DNA from 3 places in the Faecalibacterium sp. 3 genome. Region 1 is predicted to be linked to each of the others. Evidence: riboswitches for the same ligand, from Rfam matches in the RefSeq annotation. Region 1 holds a riboswitch; each other region holds the start of a gene.
What was found. Region 1 has a riboswitch for thiamine pyrophosphate ahead of thiW (energy coupling factor transporter S component ThiW). Riboswitches for the same ligand answer to the same signal wherever they lie in the genome.
Positions count from the first base shown of each region.

Region 2: another riboswitch for thiamine pyrophosphate. It lies ahead of ACNSPV_RS08605 (energy-coupled thiamine transporter ThiT); the one in region 1 lies ahead of thiW (energy coupling factor transporter S component ThiW).
Region 3: another riboswitch for thiamine pyrophosphate. It lies ahead of thiD (bifunctional hydroxymethylpyrimidine kinase/phosphomethylpyrimidine kinase); the one in region 1 lies ahead of thiW (energy coupling factor transporter S component ThiW).

Region 1 is NZ_JBLWFN010000001.1:673,737-677,971, reverse strand. It holds gene ACNSPV_RS03145 (GH36-type glycosyl hydrolase domain-containing protein) at 1-1,221, shown strand, start outside; TPP riboswitch at 1,411-1,519, shown strand; gene thiW (energy coupling factor transporter S component ThiW) at 1,804-2,319, shown strand; gene thiM (hydroxyethylthiazole kinase) at 2,335-3,156, shown strand; gene thiE (thiamine phosphate synthase) at 3,143-3,778, shown strand; gene thiC (phosphomethylpyrimidine synthase ThiC) at 4,120-4,235, shown strand, end outside.
Region 2 is NZ_JBLWFN010000001.1:1,813,666-1,817,900, forward strand. It holds gene ACNSPV_RS08595 (recombinase family protein) at 1-64, shown strand, start outside; tRNA gene ACNSPV_RS08600 (tRNA-Ala) at 131-206, opposite strand; gene ACNSPV_RS08605 (energy-coupled thiamine transporter ThiT) at 467-1,096, opposite strand; TPP riboswitch at 1,179-1,278, opposite strand; gene ACNSPV_RS08610 (sporulation transcriptional regulator SpoIIID) at 1,386-1,634, shown strand; gene sigG (RNA polymerase sporulation sigma factor SigG) at 1,681-2,454, opposite strand; gene sigK (RNA polymerase sporulation sigma factor SigK) at 3,125-3,838, opposite strand; gene ACNSPV_RS08625 (sigma-E processing peptidase SpoIIGA) at 3,872-4,235, opposite strand, start outside.
Region 3 is NZ_JBLWFN010000001.1:1,931,539-1,935,773, forward strand. It holds gene trpA (tryptophan synthase subunit alpha) at 1-440, shown strand, start outside; gene ACNSPV_RS09155 (TENA/THI-4 family protein) at 859-1,536, opposite strand; gene thiD (bifunctional hydroxymethylpyrimidine kinase/phosphomethylpyrimidine kinase) at 1,529-2,329, opposite strand; TPP riboswitch at 2,392-2,494, opposite strand; gene ACNSPV_RS09165 (TIGR00730 family Rossman fold protein) at 2,592-3,128, shown strand; gene ACNSPV_RS09170 (D-isomer specific 2-hydroxyacid dehydrogenase family protein) at 3,171-4,067, opposite strand; gene ACNSPV_RS09175 (aspartate dehydrogenase domain-containing protein) at 4,083-4,235, opposite strand, start outside.

The DNA.
Region 1 (4,235 bases):
AACCGGGATGTGGGCACCGGCTTCAACGATGACCCGCTGTGGCTCATTGCTGCCACCGCCGCCTATCTGCGGGAGACAGGCGACTGGCCCATTCTGGAAGAACAGGTGGCCTTTGAGAACGACGAGCGCAAGGCACAGCCGCTTATGGAGCACCTGCGCCGCAGCTTTCGCTTTACCTGCACCCATCTTGGCCCCCACGGCCTGCCGCTCATTGGCCGTGCGGACTGGAACGACTGCCTGAACCTGAACTGCTTCTCGGAGCACCCGGGCGAGAGCTTCCAGATCACCGGTCCCAGCGAGGGCCCGGTGGCCGAGAGCGTGTTCATTGCGGGCATGTTCGTCAAGTACGGGCGCGAGTATGCAGAGCTGTGCGACCGCCTGCAGCTTGCCGATGAGGCCGCAGCTGCCCGCCGGAGCATCGACGCCGTGGAGCAGGCGGCCCTGACCGCAGGCTGGGACGGCGCATGGTTCCGGCGCGCCTACGATGCTTTCGGCAACCCTGTGGGCAGCAGGGAATGCACCGAGGGACAGATCTTCATTGAGCCGCAGGGCATGTGCGTCATGGCAGGCATCGGCAGGGAGACCGGGCAGGCCGCGCAGGCGCTCCGGAGCGTGGAGGAGCGGCTGGACACCCCATACGGCGTGGTGCTGCACCAGCCCGCCTACACCAGCTACCAGCTGAATCTGGGCGAAATTTCCAGCTATCCGCCGGGATACAAGGAGAACGCAGGCATCTTCTGCCACAACAATCCGTGGATCAGCTGCGCCGAAACCATGCTGGGCCATGGAGACCGGGCCTTTGAGGTGTATCGCAAGACCTGCCCGGCCTACATCGAGGATATTTCCGAGATCCACCGCACCGAACCCTACGTCTACAGCCAGATGGTGGCGGGCAGGGATGCACCCACCTTCGGCGAGGCGAAAAACAGCTGGCTGACCGGCACGGCCGCATGGACTTTCGTCAATGTGAGCCAGTACATTCTGGGCATCCAGCCCACGCTGGACGGCCTGCGGGTAGACCCCTGCATCCCCCACACCCTGACCGGCTACACCGTCACCCGCCGCTACCGGGGCGCAGTGTATCACATTGCAGTGGACAACACCGCCGCCGTGCAGCACGGTGTGCAGAGCATCACGGTGGACGGCAAAGCCCTTGCGGGCAATGTGCTGCCGCTGGCTGCTGCCGGGACTACAGTGCAGGTGCGGGTGACCATGGGCTAAACCGACTTTCTCTGCTTTTTCATAATAATCTCCTCATAGCCAGATCCGCTGCGCAGACCCCTGCACGGCGGGTTTGGTCTGTAAAGGCGTGAACTATCCGGCGGCATAACGATCAAAAATGCGCTCTGCGTTCACGATCATTCCCCTCCCTCTTGCAATTTTGGTGCAAAGGGTGTAGAATACAGTCACAATCAAATACAGGGGAGCTCGTGACAGCGGGCTGAGAGGAAGTATCCGAACTTCGACCCTTTTACCTGATGCGGATAATGCCGCCGTAGGAAGTCATCCATATGATTTTTTGCAGGAGGCCCCGCAGAAGGGGGTCTCCTGTTTTTTGTTGTAGCTTATTTTACTGTTTTGAGGAGGATGCCTTGTACCTTTCTGCGGGGGAGTGCCGCAGCGGACTGAGGGGGAGCGCCCTGAGTGCCGTGAATCGTCAGCGATGGGAAGCCGTGTTCCGGCGTGAGAGGAGACCAGAAAGTCTCGACCGCTTGTAGATCTTGCCTGTGCCATCCGGTACGGGCTGTTTGCGGGGGCGCTGTACGGTTTTGCTGCTCCCGCAGGAGAAAGGAGCCTTGCCTTATGAAAAATATCTCTGTGAAAAAGCTGGCGCTGGCCGGTATGCTGTGTGCTTTGTGCGTGGTGGGCAGCGTGTTCAGCTTCCCCATGTTTGGCAGCAAATGCGCACCCATCCAGCACATGGTCAACGTGACCTGCGCCGTGCTGCTTGGCCCGTGGTGGGGCCTGGGCGTGGCCTTTGTGGCCTCCCTGCTGCGCAACCTGCTGGGTCTGGGCAGCCTGATGGCCTTCCCCGGCAGCATGTTCGGTGCTTTGCTGTGCGGCCTTGTGTACGCTAAGACGAAGAACATCTTTGCCACCATGGTGGGCGAGGTGTTCGGTACCAGCATTCTGGGCGGTCTGTGCGCCTACCCGGTGGCCATCTTCCTCATGGGCAAGAGCGCCGGTGATATCGCGTTTTATGCCTACATCGTGCCTTTCCTCATCTCCACTGCCGTGGGTTCCATCATTGCGGGCGTGCTGGTGTACAGCCTGCAGCGCTCCGGCGCACTGCGCTCCATGCAGAACAGTCTTTCCTGACGGAGGGGCACCCGAATGTTCAAAACAGAATTCGAGAACCTGCGCCGCACCTGCCCGCTCATCCATAACATTACCAACTACGTCACCGTGAACGACTGCGCCAACATGGTGCTGGCCTGCGGTGCTTCGCCCATCATGGCTGACGATGCTGCCGAGGTGGAGGACATCACCACCATCTGCGGCGGACTGAACATCAACATCGGCACCCTGAACAGCCGCACCATCACCAGCATGCTGCTGGCGGGCAAAAAGGCTAACGCGCTGGGCCATCCTGTGGTGCTGGACCCGGTGGGTGCGGGTGCATCCCGCCTGCGCACCGATACGGCCTACCGCCTGCTCCGGGATGTGAAGTTCGCGGTGATCCGCGGTAATATCTCGGAGATCAAAACGCTGGCCTCCGGCGCGGGCACAACCAAGGGCGTGGATGCCGATGTGGCTGATAAAGTCACTGAGGAAAATCTGGATTCTGCCGTGGCCTTTGCCAAAAAGTTTGCGGCTCAGACCGGTGCCGTCATTGCCATCACCGGTGCCATCGACATCGTGGCCGATGCGCAAAAAGCCTATGTCATCCGCAACGGCAATCCCATGATGAGCAGCATCACCGGCACCGGATGCCAGCTCTCGGCCCTCACGGCGGCTTTCGTTACCGCCAACCCCGGCCATCCGCTGGAAGCTGCTGCAGCTGCAGTGTGCGCCATGGGCCTTGCAGGCGAGATCGCCCACAAGCGGCTCACCCCGCAGGACGGCAACGCCACCTACCGCAGCTACATCATCGATGCCATTTACAATATGACCCCGGAACAGCTGGAAGAAGGAGCAAACTATGAAGTGCGATAAGCAGAACATGCTTCTGTATGCCGTCACCGACCGCGCATGGGTGGGAAAACAGTCCCTCTATGAGCAGGTGGAAAGCGCCCTGAAGGGCGGTGTCACCTGTGTGCAGCTGCGTGAAAAAGAGCTGGACGACGAAGCTTTTCTGAAAGAGGCTGTGGAGATCCATGCTCTGTGCCAGCGCTACGGCGTGCCGTTCTTTGTGAACGACAACGTGGACATTGCCATCCGCTGCCACGCCGAGGGCGTGCATGTGGGGCAGGAGGATATGGCCGCAGCGCAGGTGCGCGCCCGTGTGGGCGAGGGAATGATGATCGGCGTTTCCGTCCACAGCGTGGAGGAAGCGCAGGAAGCTGTGAAGCACGGCGCAGACTGCCTTGGTGTGGGTGCGGCCTTTGCCACTCATACCAAGACCGATGTGGACGTTCTGCCCCACGAGACCCTGAAGGCCATCTGTGACGCCGTGGACATCCCGGTGGTGGCCATCGGCGGCATCCACAAGGAGAACATCCTGCAGCTCAAGGGCACCGGCGTGGACGGTGTGGCCCTTGTGAGCGCCATCTTTGCAGCAGATGACATCGAGACCGAGTGCCGGGAGCTGAAGGCGCTTTCCGAGCAGATCATCTGACCGATCCCGCGGCAAACCGGGGGCACCACCTTGGGCCGCGTTATAAAATTCATGGAGAAAACCAATATGAAAAGCGTATTTTGCGCAGGTGCCGGCATCCAGAACGTTCTGCTTTTTCTGAATGACGGCTACTTGCCTGCCGCCCTTGCCTGCGGGTCGGGAGTTTCTCCGAGGACCGTCCGCTGGGGTGGGACCCTGCTGCCGCAGGCAGTAGGGCGGGCGATGGAATGGCCCGATTCGTGTCCGAGGAGAAAGCTCCCGGCACGCAGACTTCCCCGCATCAATGTATGACCAGCACCCTGCTGTTCAGAGATAAACTGTCATTTGGAGGAACAGAGCGTATGCAGACTTATACCACCCAGATGGATGCCGCCCGCAAGGGCATCATCACGCCGCAGATGGAGATCGTGGCAAAAAAGGAATACCGCACCATCGAGGAGATCCGCCAGTGGGTCGC
Region 2 (4,235 bases), 1.1 Mb from region 1:
CCATGTGGACTTCAACTTTGATCTTGCACAGTATTTGGAGAATAGCGATGAACTTGCTTGCTGACAAACACAAAAACACCGTTGACTTCGATTTGAAATCAACGGTGTCTGTAACTCTCATTTGAGCCAATGGTGGAGAATACCGGGATCGAACCGGTGACCTCTTGCATGCCATGCAAGCGCTCTCCCAGCTGAGCTAATCCCCCATAATTTTCCAGAAGTGGAAGCCTCTGGAAAAGAGATGCTCAAACAAGAAATGCTTTATGAAGTTCAGTTGTGGGGGTGCGTGAGCACACTGCTTGGGCTCCCAGCTGAGCTAATCCCCCAGATGTTCGTGCCGTGCCTGACGACAGGAGTAATTATACCAGCGCTTTGCCGGATTGTCAACAGCTTTTCTGGATTTTTCGCAAAAAAATTCCCGCCGGGGGAATGCCCTTCCCGGCGGGAAAAATGACTGCGAAAAAACTTACGCTCTTGCGTTCTGCCGGTCGAAGATCTGGGGTGCGACACGGATCAGGATCACCACAAGGACGGTGGTCAGGATGGCTTCGGGCAGCATGTAAGTGGCGTTGTACAAGGCGCTGTACAGCCAGCACAGACCGTCCACGCTCATGCTGGAGATCCCGGGGAAGCCGATCTCAGTCATCCAGCTGAAAGCGTAGTCGTAGTCCTTCCAGACGATGTAACCGGACAGAAAGCTGCACAGGAAGCGCAGCAGGCACACCACAAAGGCACTGACACCGACACCCACGGTACGGCTGCGGAAAGGCTTTGCGATCAGGCAGGCGAAGCCCAGTACCGTGAAAGCCAGAAGGTAGTCCAGCAGCACGCAGCCCACCTGCGCCGTGAGGGTCTGGCAGTATGCCAGATTGCCAAGGCCCTGCACAAGCTGGATCAGGCTGTTGACGAAAGCGGTCATGACGCCCCACTTTGCGCCGTGGCGGTAGCTCATTACCAGAATGGGCACCATGCTGAACAGGGTGATGGAACCGCCGTGGGGCATGAGCGGGATCTGGATCATGCTCAAAACGGTGGACAGCGCGATTATCAGTGCACCCTCCACCAGAATGCGGGTCTTGGAATAGGTTTTGGTCATAAGGATTCCTCTTCTCAGAACGATAGTACACAAAAACAAAATACGCCCGCTTTTCAGCAGGCGCACGGGGTTTGTGAAAGAACGGACAGTTCTGCAAACTCCCACGCCGGCATTGTCCGGTCTGGTAAAAGGGTACTCCGCACAATGCGGATCTCAGCCTTTCGGCACCCCTGTTTTTATGTCCGTATAAAAGTATAGCGCATCTGGTGCAGAAGTCAAGCCCCGGCGGCACATATCTGCCCCGTCAGGCGCATAGGCTGTACCATAATACAGCAGGAGGGATCCGGGCATGAAGGGAGACCCTGAGCAGAGAGCAATACAGCTGGGCGAGTACATTGCGGCCCATCGCACCACCGTGCGGGCGGCGGCTGCGGTGTTCGGGTGCAGCAAATCCACGGTGCACAAGGACGTGGCCGTGCGGCTGCGGACGCTGCAGCCGGAGCTGTTCCGGCAGGTGCGGGCTGTGCTGGCCCGCAACAAAGCCGAGCGGCATCTGCGCGGCGGCGCAGCTACCCGGCGCAAATACAGCCGCAAATGAGAGACGGCGCGCTTTCCGTTTTTATTCCGGAAGCGTGCCGCCTGTTTTACTGCTGGTTCTGGGGGTGGAACTGGCTCAGTGCGCCCTTTTCCAACCGACTGACCTGTGCCTGACTGATGCCGATCTCCTGCGCCACCTCCATCTGGGTCTTGCCCTGCAGGTAGCGCAGCTCCATGATCTTTTTCTCCCGCGGGGTCAGCCCGGCCACCGTCTGGCGAAACTGCAGCCCGCTGATCCAGCTGTCCTCGCCATCCGGGTCCCGCACCTGATCGATCACGTACATGGCATCGCCGCCGTCGGTGTACACCGGCTCATCCAGACTGATGGGCTCCACCACCGATTCCAGCGCCGCCGTTACTTCCCGGCGGGTGAGCCCGGCACTCTGCGCGATCTCGTCCATGGTCGGCTCGCGGCCAAGCTGCTTTTCCAGCGTCTCGCGGCTCTGCATGGCCCGGTAAGCGGTATCCCGCAGGCTGCGGCTCACCCGCAGGGCGTTGTTATCCCGCAGAAAGCGCCGGATCTCGCCAATGATCATGGGCACGCCGTAGGTGGAGAAGCGCACCGGCTGGGCGGGGTCGAAATGATCGATGGCTTTGATGAGCCCGATGCACCCCACCTGAAACAGGTCGTCCAGATTTTCGCCGCGCTGGGCGAACCGCTGCACCACGCTGAGCACCAGCCGCAGATTGCCCTCCACCATCCGCTCCCGCGCGGCGGCATCGCCGGTGCGCACCCGGGCCAGAAGCTCCCGCTTTTCGGCCTCGGTCAGCACAGGCAGCTGGGCCGTGTTCATGCCGCACAGCTCCACTTTGTTGTACATCCAAACGCCCCCGGTCTGTTTTTGTTCTCACCGGGAGTATGGGATGTGCAGCGGCATCGTATGCGTGGAAAAAACTGTGCGCTTTCCCGTTTGGCAGGAAAGCGCGGCAAAATATTGTTTTTTGTGCGGATCTATGATATGCTGTATTTGCGGCGGCAACGCCGCCATCAGGCGCTGTGCCCACAAAAGCAGAACGGGTTGCGGCACCCAGCATCCGCTTCGTGTCTTGAGCGGCACTCGCGTCTTGCTGGCCGCGGCCCCAACCTCGCCTCCCTGTTTCCGCCATAGGCGGCGGTCGGCTCCGTTGCAGCTGCTCCTTACCGGTACTTGGGTGCCGGCTAAAGACGATTTTTTCTTGAAAATCTCGTTCTCCCCGGATGCCCAAGGGCGGAAAGGGGGGATGCACCATGACGTTTGAACAGGTCGTGCTTCTGCTCACGCTTCTCGGCGGAGCGATCTACGTTACGTTTGAAATTACATGGACTGTTTCTCACAGTGATGACAAAAAGAAAAAATGACCGCCTCGAGTCCCAATCCGAGCGGTCATCTTTTCTTGACTAATCCGGTAAGGAACTAGCCGTTTGCAGGGCCAGCGCCTTTTGTAGTTTTATTATATGCGAATCAGCGCGGATTGTCAAGCCCGGCGGGCGGCAGTTCGCGTTTTTCCACTTCATTCGCTTTCCAGCTGGGCCTTTAATGTATGGATGATCCGCTTTTCCAGCCGGGAGATATAGCTCTGGCTGATGCCAAGGGCGTCGGCGGCTTCCTTCTGGGTGCGCTCCACGCCGTCGGCAAGGCCAAAGCGCAGCTCCATGATCTGCCGCTCCCGTGGGGACAGGCTGTCCACGGCACGGCGCAGAATGGCACGCTCGGCGTCCTGTTCCAGCCGCTGGCTGATCTGATCCTCGTCGCTGCCAAGAATGTCCGAGAGCAGCAGCTCGTTGCCGTCGCCGTCCACGTTGAGCGGCTCGTCGATGCTGGCCTCCTGTCGGCGGTTGGAGCTTTTGCGTAAGTACATCAGGATCTCGTTGCCGATGCAGCGGCTGGCGTAGGTGGCCAGCTTGATGCTGCGCTCCGGGGTGAAGGTGTTCACGGCCTTGATGAGCCCGATGGTGCCAATGCTGATCATATCCTCGGCGGGGACCCCGCTGTTTTCGTACTTTTTGGCAAGGTATACCACCAGCCGCAGGTTGTGGGTGATCAGGTCGTCCCGGGCGCAGGCGTCTCCCTCTGCCATGCGGGCCAGCAGGGCTTTTTCCTGCTCCGGGGTCAGGGGCGGCGGCAGACTGGGCGCGCCCGCCAGATAATGGGCACCGCCGCAATATCGCAGCCGTGCAAGAAGCCGCTGCCAGAACAGCCGGAATGCAGAAATACCATGGAACATGAGATCTCCTCCTGTACATCTATAATATAAGCGTCAGCGGATGCCCAGCTGCCCGGCCAGCTCACTGCCAAGCAGCGCGGTCCAGTGCTCCGGGGGCGTTTCCGGGCGGCAGAATGCAGCCAGAAAACCCTGTACCCGGCGGCTGCCCACGCGCAGGGCTTTGGCTGGGACCGCAGGCAGCACACAGTGCCCGGCAATGGTGGTGCAGGGCACCAGCCGCACCCCCAGCTCCGGCGGCGGTGCCGTGCCGCAGGCAAAGTAGCTGTCCAGAAAGGCCCGTAGCGCCTGCGGCAGGCCGTCGCGCACAGAGGGGTAATGCAGCAGCACCACGGCCCGCCCGCTCAGCGGGTCCTGCACCGAAAAGCCGGTGTCGCACAGCGCCTGCACCGGCAGGGCG
Region 3 (4,235 bases), 1.3 Mb from region 1:
GCGCGGAGATCGGCATCGACGGGCTGATCCTGCCCGACCTGCCCTATGAGGAAAAAGAGGAGTTTGCGCCCATCTGCCATAAGTACGGTGTGGACCTGATCTCGATGATCGCTCCTACCTCTGAAAACCGCATTGCCATGATCGCCAAAGAAGCCGAGGGATTTTTGTATATCGTGTCCAGTCTGGGTGTCACCGGTACCCGCAGCGAGATCCGGACCGACCTTGCGTCCATCGTGAAGGTGGTGCGGGAAAACACCGCAGTGCCCTGTGCCATCGGCTTTGGCATCTCCACACCGGAGCAGGCGGCAAAGATGGCGGGCATCGCCGATGGTGCGATCGTGGGTTCCGCCGTCATCAAGCTGCTGGATCAGTACGGCAAGGATGCCCCGGAGCAGATCGGTGCCTATGTCAAGCGCATGAAGGATGCCGTAAGAGGGTAAGAATATTCATAGAATATAACTTTACCGTTTGCGAAGAGGAAATGACTGAGGGTCATTTCCTCTTCGCTTTTTGCTGTAAATTTTGGAGCTCAAAATGCATTGAACGGAACGGCCTTTCTCGTGAAAAAAGTGGTCTGGAAACAACTGCGGTTGTTTCCAGACCACAAATAAAATTATAAATTCCTCTGCTTATGCTCAGAGCGAAGCGGAGAGCATGCTTTCATAAGAAATGCCTCCTCTAATTTCTTAACACTTTCCCAGAAAAACAAAAAGCCCGCAGTGGTTTGCACCACGGACAACTTTTGCAAAAAATCACGAGAAGTCGGACTTTTAATGTCTGCCTGACTGCGCAAAAGAAAATGCACCCGGCTGCTGTGGTCCTGCCCACACGCCGGGTGCATTTTTATGCTCAGAATCATTACAGGTCGCTGCGGGGCAAAGCCGCCATGGCCCAGAAATCCAGCTCATACACAGAGCAGGCATGGAAGATCTCGCGGCAGCGGGCAAGACGCTCCGGGCTCAGGCCCTCACAGGTCTTTTCTGCAAATGCAGCCCAGTCGCGGCAGGCTTCCTCGTAGTCCCTGCCTGCATAGTCTGCCACCAGCGCACCATAGGGGGCATCCTGCACAGCGGGATGCTCTTTCAGCAGCTTCTGGAAGATCCAGCTGTAGCTCAGCATGCAGGGCAGGCAGGCCATCATGCACTCGGCTGCGCCCTCGCTTTTTCTGGCGGTGTCGATCATGTAGTCCACATAGGCGCGGTTCTCCGGCCGCAGCGGCAGGCTCTGGATGCCCTTATCGGTCAGCCCGAACTGCCTCAGGCAGCGCAGGCGTTCGGCGTCCTCACTCTCGTTTACGAAGGACAGCAGGGAATAGTAGGTGCGGATGGTCTGCATATCTGCCGCCTTGGTCATGCCCCATGCGAACACCTTGGCATATTCCCGCAGGTAAAGGCTGTCCTCTACAATGTAGCCCTTAAAGCAAGCTTCGTCCAGCGTGCCGTCCGCAAGTCTTTCCAGAAATTCCGAATGCAGGCACTGCTCCCACACGGGCAGACTTTCCTGTACCAGCTGCTGCACAAAAGACTGCTCACTCACCAACAAATTCTCCCTTCAGTGCAAACATGTGGTTCATGGGGCCGGAGCCATGGCCCAGATCCAGCATGGCAGAAAGACAGCCGGAAATATAGGCTTTTGCCCGCTCCACAGAAGCATCCAGATCATAGCCCTTTGCCAGATTGGATGCAATGGCGCTGGAAAGGGTGCAGCCGGTGCCGTGCGTATTGGGGTTGTCAATGCGTCTGCCCCGGAACCACTTGCCGCAGCCGTTCCGCCACAGCAGGTCGTCGGCGTCATTGATCTGGTGGCCGCCCTTGCACAGCACGGCGCAGTGATATTTTTCACTGATGCGCTGTGCGGCAGCTTCCATGCCTGCCGCGTCGGTGATCTTCATGCCGGAGAGGATCTCGGCCTCCGGGATATTGGGGGTGACGACCTCTGCCATGGGCAGCAGCTTTTCGGTCAGTGCCTGCACGGCGTCATCCCGCAGCAGCTTGGAACCGGAAGTGGCTACCATCACGGGATCCACCACGATGTGCTTTGCATCATAGCTGCGCAGCTTTTCGGCAATTACCCCGATCAGCTCAGCCGAGGACACCATGCCGATCTTGACGGCGTCCGGGTAGATGTCGGTGAAAATGGAGTCGATCTCCTGCGCCAGAAATTCCGGGGTGGCTTCAAAAATGCCGATAACACCGGTGGTGTTCTGGGCGGTCAGGGCGGTGATGGCGCTCATGGCATACACGCCGTTGGCGGTCATGGTCTTGATATCGGCCTGAATGCCGGCGCCGCCGCTGGAATCGCTGCCGGCAATGGTCAATGCGGTTTTCATAGCAATAACTTCCTTTGCATCAAAATGCGGAAATGCCCACAGGGAGACACTTCCGCATGCTGAAGCAGTGGTATCTCCCTACGTTGGCATTATCCAAATCAGGTCACAGGTCTGGGCAGACAGCCCACTCTCAGCCTGCTTTTGCAAGCTCCCTTTTCTGTGCACAAGCATACCACAGTGCAGCTTTATTTGCAAGTAGTGCCGGGCCTTGCAAAGCGTAGCGAACGTGGTAAAATGAGAAAAAACAAAAAGGGGAAACACCATGAACATTACAGTCTATCTTGGGGCAAATGAAGGCAGCGATCCGGCATTGGCAGCGGCTGTCCGGGAGCTGGGCAGCTGGATCGGCGCAAACGGGCATCACCTTGTATACGGTGGCTCCCGCAGCGGTCTGATGGGCCTGCTGGCGCAGAGCGCACTGGATGCGGGCGGCACCGTGACCGGTGTGGAGCCGCAGTTTTTTATTCAGCAGGAGCTGCAGCATGACGGCCTGACCGAATTGATCGTTACCAGAGATATGGCTGAGCGCAAGACGAAGATGATCGAGCTGGGGGATGCCTTTATCGCATTTCCCGGCGGCACAGGCACGCTGGAAGAAATTGCAGAAGTGATGTCCCGGGTCTCGCTGGGTCAGCTGGATGCGCCCTGCATCCTTTATGATCTGAACGGCTACTACGACAGCCTGAAAGCACTGCTGGACAAAATGATCGAGAAGGGCCTTTCCACGCCGCAGCGCCAGCAGGGCATCCGATTTGCAGCGAATCTGGAAGAGATCGCAACAATTTTGAATAAAGCCTAAAAGGGAACGCTTCTCACGGCCGGGAAGCGTTCCCTTTTTATATCATTCTCCCAGAGCAGTGCGGAGATTCGCAAGGACCTTCTGGCTCAGCAGCACAAAGGCCTGCTTGGTGCGCCCGGCGGAAACATTGGCGCAGTGTACGTTCTCGCGTTCAAAAAAGCCCTCGCTCACCGGGCCTGCAGCGGCGCGGGTATCGCAGAAGAAATGGGTGCCTGGCAGAGTGAGCCAATCTTCCAGTGCGGCCGAGTCAAAGCCCGGGCCGATGGAGGTGTTGAACAGCACCTTTCCCTCGCCCAGCTGCGCAAATTCGTCCTTGCCCAGCAGCAGGACATTTTTGTTCAGGCAGGTGAACACCACCTCGCTCTCGGTCAGCAGCTGTGCCAGCGGCTTGTAGGCCATGCCGGAGGCTTCGGCATCGGGCTTGCGGGTGCGGCTGTAATAGGCAATGTCGGCACCCATGAACTGCAGAGCATCGGCAATCATTTTGCCGGACACACCCAGCCCGACGATGCCGACCTTCAGCCCGGTGATCTCCACCGGCTCGTCCCGCAGCATGGGCATTCCAAAACCGTGCAGGATGCCGATGAGCTCGTGCAGAACGTACTCCACAACGCCGCGGTCGCCGTAGTCCCGGATGCCCAGCACTTTGATGCCGCGGGTGCGGGCATAGGCGATATCTACGTTGGCGCTCTCTTCCGAATACAGACTGCAGCACATGCCGATGTAACGGATATTCGGGCAGCGCTCGATCACGCTTTTGCCCATGCGGGAGGTATAGCTCAGAAGCACGGCATCGGCATCCCCGACACGCCGCACGATCTCGTCATCGTCCGCCGGGATATCGCGGTACAGGGTCACCTCTTCTGCATACTGATGCAGTTCCTGCTCGGCAGAGGGGATCAGGCTGACCGGCTCAATGGCTACCAGTTTATGGAACATGTGCAGATCCTCCTTTTAATAGAAGCACACAGGGGAAGCGAGATTGCGCAGCAGGGAAACCACACTCCAGCCAGCAATGGCGCTGGTGGAAGAGCAGATGTCCACCACAGCCTTCACACCCTCGATCTCGGCAGTGATGCGGTGATCGTCACCCACCCAGCCGGGGAC